Regions from separate parts of the Haloimpatiens massiliensis genome, predicted to be linked through region 2. Evidence: riboswitches for the same ligand, from Rfam matches in the RefSeq annotation. Region 2 holds a riboswitch; the other holds the start of a gene.
The links. Region 2 has a riboswitch for thiamine pyrophosphate ahead of thiS (sulfur carrier protein ThiS). Riboswitches for the same ligand answer to the same signal wherever they lie in the genome.

Region 1 (3,437 bases), 750 kb from region 2:
AGGTGGTATGGAATACTAATATCCATTGGAATTATAATAGGGCTGTTAGTGGCAAAGGTTAATTGTAAATGGAGAAATATAGATTATGATAACTTGCTAGATATGGTTCTTATTACTTTTCCATTAGCTATTATAGGGGCCAGGCTATATTATGTATTATTTGAATTTGAAAGCTACAAAAATAATCTTATGGATGCATTTAATATAAGGCAAGGTGGACTTGCTATCCATGGAGGAATTATTTTTTCAGTAGTTGCTGCATTAATATACACAAAAAGAAAAAAAATTAGTTTTATTAAATTTGCGGATGTAGCGTTTCCATCTGTTATATTGGCTCAATCTATAGGTAGATGGGGAAATTTTTTTAATGGAGAAGCACATGGCGGACCTGTTAGCTATGATTTTATAAAGCAATTTCCTGAGTTTATCCAAAAAGGTATGAATATAGAGAGGATATATTATCATCCTACATTTTTGTATGAATCTATATGGGATTTACTAATATTTTTAATATTGATGATTTTATTAAGAAAAAGCAAAAAAAATGGAGTAGTATTTTTCACATACATTGGTTTATATTCTATAGGAAGATTTTTAATTGAAGGGTTAAGGACGGACAGTCTTATGATAGGAAATATAAGAGTTGCTCAATTTATTAGTTTAATTGGTATTATGATTTGGATAATTTTTATTATTTCACAGAGGTCTTTATCAAATACGAAAAAATAAAAAGAAAAAATATAATAGTACATTATTATAAGACTTTTATAATGTAAAACTTTTAATAATTGAAAAAAGCGTATCCATACATTTTCCTTTGCCAATTATTTATTATATTATGTAAGTATATAGAAAGCTTATAGTTAAAATATAGTATTGGGGGGAACTGTAATGAAACAAAATATTGTAAGAAATGAAACCAGTAGTTCAAAGGCAATTGAACTTACACAAATGGCTCTTATGACTGCAATAATATGTGTAGCAACTATGTCTATAAAAATTCCAACAGTAATGGGTATTGGATATGACCATTTAGGAGATAGTATGATATTCTTTGCAGCTATTTTATTCGGAAGAAAAAAAGGAGCTATAACATCTGCTATAGGAATGAGTTTGGCGGATTTATTATCTGGCTATGCATATTATGTACCTTTTACGTTTGTAATAAAAGGCATAATGGCATTGATTGCTACAACAATTGCATATAGGGGAAATTACGAAGGTAAAAATATGATCAATAATATATTTGCCTTTGTAGTAGCAGGTGCATGGATGGTATTTGGATATTTTGTAGCAAAGATAATTTTAGTTAAATTTGTATTGTTTAAGGTTGATACTTATAGTGAAGCTTTAGCTTTAGGACTTGCAAGTATTCCAAATAATATAGGACAGGTTACTGTAGGGATATTAATTGCAGTACCATTGATTAAATTACTACAAGGAAAGTTAAATATCAAAAGAAAATAGTTCTAACGTTAATTTGTAAATTTGATTTTGAGCATATTTGTATTATGACTATAGATGGTGTATAATTAAATCGAAATTTGAATAGAGTGCTAGGGGTGCTTAAAAGCTGAGATGGATTTTGCTAATCCTATCCCTTATACCTGATCTGGATAATGCCAGCGTAGGAAAGCAGCATATGATATTGTTAGTAAATACTGTTTTTCAGCAGTATTTATTTTTTTATGTTATATATGAAGTTATTAGTATTTAATCTAAAATTATAATAATAAATGAATTTTATTTAAATAATACTTATTAGGTTAAAATAAAATATAGAAGGAGGAATTATTAATGAATTGGTTTAATTTTAAATTTAAATCTCCAAAGTTTGGGGAAGCTTTGAGTACAGTTTCTTCAGATCCAGTTATATACATAAGCATAATAGCCATAATAATTTTAATTGCAGTAATTATACATATGAATAAAGCTAAATTAACTACAAAAATTATGCTTCATGTATCTATGGCTGTGGCTATAGCCACTGTACTAAAAATGTTTAGGATAATGAAAATGCCTATGGGAGGTTCTGTAACTTTAGGTTCCATGATTCCTATTATATTCATAGCTTATATTTATGGTACTAAAGTGGGATGTTTAGCAGGAGTGATATTTGGCGTAATTGATTTAATTTTAGGACCATATGTGGTACATCCAGTACAGCTTATACTAGACTATGTTTTAGCTTTTGGAGTTTTAGGCTTTGCAGGATATTTTAAAAATAATATTTTTATTGGTGGATTAGTGGGCATAGGGTTAAGATTCATATGTCACGTGTTATCAGGAGTTGTTTTCTTTTCTTCGGCTGCAGAAGGTCAAAATGTATGGGTTTACTCCATATTATATAATGGAACGTATTTACTTCCAGAGGCTATAATAGCTGTTGTAATTTTAGCTATAATTCCTGTGAAAAGAATAAAAACACAAATTGCAAGTTCGTTGTATTAATAGAAAGCTTTTAATGAGTTTCTTTTATCAAATAGGTTAATAAGAGTAGATAAGTCTATTTATAACAAGTTCTAAGTTTCAGATGAAGTTAAAATTTCATTTGAACTTAGAACTTTGTTTATGTTTTGGAACTATAATTTTATAAGTTTACTATTAAAGCATAATTAACTATATGCTATAATTTTTATACGAAGTAATGTTCTTTATGAAAACTATCAATAGAAAATTGGTGAATAAAGTATATTTTTTAGTTGTTTTCATAATTCAAGTAATTTAATATTTTTTGTAGGATAATCACAAAATAAATAAAAAATAATAGGTAGGTGAGTGTTCAGTGAAAAAGATATTATTAACTGGAGGACATGGATTTTTTTGTACAAGATTTTATGAAAGATATAAAAATGAATATAAAATATTGTCTACAGGAAGAGAGGATTTAGATATAACAGATGATATAAAAGTAATGCAGGTTTTTAAAGAGTTTAAACCAGATTATGTTATACATGCTGCAGCTATAGCAGTTACGGACTTTTGTAATGAGCATCCAGAAATAGCTCAAAAAATAAATGTAGATGGAGCTGTTAATGTGGCTAAGGCGTGTAAAGAGGTAGGAGCAAAACTTGTATTTATAAGTTCTGAACAAGTATTTAATGGAAATATAGAAAATGGGCCTTATGATGAAGGACATAGACCAGTGCCAAATACTGTGTATGGTAAAAATAAATTAGAAGCAGAAAGGTTGTTAAAGGATATAATAGATGAATTGTGGATAGTAAGATTTACATGGTTGTTTGGTATGCCAGAAAAAAATTTAAGCATTTCATCAAACATACTTTGGGAAACAGTGGTTTCTTTACTAAAAGGAGAAAAAATATATGCATCTGCAAATGAATTCAGAGGTATGACTTATGTTTTTGAAATGGTAGAAAATTTTAAAAGAGTATTCCAATTACCGTATGATACCTACCATATGGGAAGCTATAATT
Region 2 (3,437 bases):
TTCCACAGCCCATAGCTTTTCCAAGCCTAGCTATTCTTATAGCTTCTTCTGCAGTTCTTGCTCCTGAAGTATTAGGAAGTAATATTACATCTTTAGGTATACATTCTATAATATTTTCCCCTCTTGAATTTAAATCTACTCTTCTTATAGCCGTAGTTACCACTTGAGTTTGTGACTTTTCTATTACTTTAGGTATAACTTTTGTGGAAGGAAACTTTCCAGTTCCAACAAATAATCTACTTTCTAATTCCACTCCACCTATAATTAATTTTTCCATAATACACATCTCCTCATATTTAACAATCATTTTCACCTAACAAAATTCTAATTATCATATTTGCTTGATGATTTGCTGCAATAGCAGTCCTTGGAGCCATAAGTCCACAGCCTATCTTTGCTTCAGATTCTAAGTCTCCTACCATATAAAAATTTTTCATAACTCTCTTTGTCTTTATTAAATTTGAACTAAAATAACCTGCCATACCCGATGCAGCTACAACAGTTTTTTCTCCGTCCAAAAGTATGGTATTAACTATTTCTGCCTTGTTAATAGGATTATCCAAAGCTTCTGCCACAATACTTGCATCATCAAAGCATTTAACTACATTGTTTTTATCCAAATATAAATCTTTCGTTACAACTTCCACAAAGGGATTTATGTTGCCTATTATAGCTTTTATAGCTTGGGTTTTCTTCATACCTATGTGTTCTATGAAATACTGCTGCCTATTTAAGTTACTAGGTTCCACCACATCAAAATCTACTAATATAAGTTTACCAATACCCATTCTTGCTAAAGATACGGCTATATTAGATCCTAGTCCCCCAAGCCCTGCTATACCAATAGATGCCTTTTTAATTTTTTCATGCACCCCAGGAGTATGTCTGGAAGTTAATAAACATTCAATTTCTTCTTTGTCTGGCATCTGTCCTTTATTTATAAAAAATAAATTATCCCCTTCTTTTAGTTCATAATTCTTATCTAAAGGAAATCCATTTAAAATACATATGTCTCCTTTATAATTAAATATCTTTTTTAATTCAAAAGCTGTAATATTTTCATGAACTTCAATTTTCCTTCCATTAAAAAAAATCTTCAATTTTAACCCCCACCTACAAAAGCTACAATTTCAACTTTATCTTCTTTGCTTAATATCCTATCTTTAAACTTATCTCTGTCCAATATCTCCATGTTTATTTCTACAACAACTTTTTCCCTGGAAATATTCAGTTCTTCAAGCATTTTTTCCACTGTAATGCCTTGCTTAAAATCCAGTTCTTTTCCATTTACTATCATTTTTACACCTCCTACCGCTTCAATATATTTAGCCTTTGTATCTCTTTTTTTATAAAACAAAAAAAGATACAAATCCGCAGGAAATGTATCTAAAATACCTCAATAAAAGCATTCCCTACGTTGGTTCTAACCAAATCAGGTTCCTAGGGTCAGAGATAACATCTCTTTCTCAGCCTGTCATTACAGGATCCCCTTGCTTGCATATTAAATTTTACATATATATCATAACACTTTTTTCTATTTAGGTAAATAAAATTATTGTAAATGTTGAATTATAATAGATAACCTTGATATAATTGCATTTGCATATAGTATAGAAAAGGGGTGATATAATGAATAAATCAAGTATAAACAAATCAAAGCTTTTCTTCATGGGGTTAGAAAGCAGATTTTAAGAAAACTCTTCTATATTTAAAAAAATAAGTACAAATTTTAAAACTGGTTTAAAAGAATTTAAAGGCCTAGGCATTTATAAGGATAATAAAATTCAATATAATTTCAACGGAATTACAAAACTTCAAAGTTTAAAGAAAATTTTACAGAACATATGTGTAGATGCTGAAAGCTATGAAGCTCTAGAATTTATATATAGCGAGAGAGGCACAAATATACTAATATCTGCTGACCATAAAAATGTAACCATGAAAAATATAGAAGTTAATGAATCTTCTAAAGAACCTAATACTAGAACTAAGGTTTCTAAAAAAGATTCCTGCTCAGAACATCACGGTTTCCAAGGAACTTCAACGTTTTTAAATAGAGACTATTATATTAAAGTTGGAAAAGCAGATAGTTTATTAAAAGAAATAAATATAATGACAAAAGACAGCAAAATTAAAAATGACAAAATAAGAAAATATAATCAAATAGATCACTATGTTGAACTTTTAGATAGTATATTTGATAAACTAGATAGGAATAACAAAAAAGGTATCACTATATTAGACTGCGGCTGCGGTAAATCCTACTTATCCTTTGTATTAAATTACTATTTAACTGAAGTAAAAAAATTAAAATGTCATTTCATAGGACTTGATTATTCTAAAAAGGATGATTTTCCTCCACTACGTTACGGAAAATCTTTAATTTATAAATAGAAAACCGCCAATAATATTTTTTAGGCGTAGCCTTTCGTTTAAGCCCTAATTCCCGATTATTAATAATATTTTGTCTAATCGGGAGATATAATTAGTTACTTTAGATTAGAAACTAATGAATAACCAATTATTAAAAATAAGATATTGAATAAAATTTAATATCTTTTGTAGCAATACACCGCCTTGTATAAATCTTAGCTTTAATATTTAGGCTGGCTGTCGCCAATAAAAGATTTTTAAAGGCTTTAAAAAAAACTATAATTATTCCATTAATGACATAATTATATTTTTTATTATCAAATTATTATATTTATATACTTTTTATTTAATTAAAGATTTTCTGTAGCATAGCGGAGGAAAATCATCCTTTAGTTAGCTGTCTCCCTCCTTTGATAACTTATGCATGAACCGAAAAATCTGTCTTTAAGGTAACAATAAATATATTTTTTAAGACTATTGAGCTAGCCTTAGAAATTCTTTGTTTTCAAATTTCAATACCCGTTAAGAAGCTTTCATGTTTGAGCGCCGTTAGAAGCGAGTTTGAAAGCTTTAGGGGATTGAAATTTGAAAACATTAGAATTTCTTGGCGTATTGCGAACAGTCTTAAAAAATATATTTATTGTGGACTTAAAGACAGATTTTTCTTGCAGAACTTGCTTCTCAATATTCTTACTTTACGAATTCTTCAAGACAACTACATAAAATTATTGGTTTATTGTAATGTAGTATCCTCTTAACGTCCTCTATTGCAGTGGTATTGGGGTTTACCCATATTAAGTTTTCAAGCTCTCTGCCCTGAAAACTTTCTAATAATAATTTTTTTATAGAAAAATCTGTTATAGGGAAAGAATATCCTATTATCACTAACTCTTTACAGCTTTTTAATTCATCCTTAGCTTTTTTCCATATACCATGTATAAGTTTTTGTCTATAGTCTTTATAAAGTACAGGTGGAATAATTAATGGATCCATTATACCCTTATCTGTATAAATTTCATTATCTTGCCACCAGCATTTATTAGTTAAAACCACCTTACCAGAAC

Region 1: it holds a riboswitch for thiamine pyrophosphate, as region 2 does, so the genes downstream of both, thiT (energy-coupled thiamine transporter ThiT) here and thiS (sulfur carrier protein ThiS) in region 2, are expected to answer to the same signal.

Annotation. Positions count from the first base shown of each region.
Region 1 is NZ_LT854640.1:473,400-476,836, forward strand. It holds gene lgt (prolipoprotein diacylglyceryl transferase) at 1-729, shown strand, start outside; gene C1715_RS10385 (ECF transporter S component) at 892-1,467, shown strand; TPP riboswitch at 1,549-1,651, shown strand; gene thiT (energy-coupled thiamine transporter ThiT) at 1,798-2,451, shown strand; gene C1715_RS10395 (SDR family oxidoreductase) at 2,786-3,437, shown strand, end outside.
Region 2 is NZ_LT854640.1:1,226,581-1,230,017, forward strand. It holds gene C1715_RS14030 (thiazole synthase) at 1-277, opposite strand, end outside; gene thiF (sulfur carrier protein ThiS adenylyltransferase ThiF) at 297-1,100, opposite strand; gene thiS (sulfur carrier protein ThiS) at 1,103-1,297, opposite strand; TPP riboswitch at 1,392-1,501, opposite strand; gene C1715_RS19845 (methyltransferase) at 1,939-2,394, shown strand; gene C1715_RS14050 (SIR2 family protein) at 3,064-3,437, opposite strand, start outside.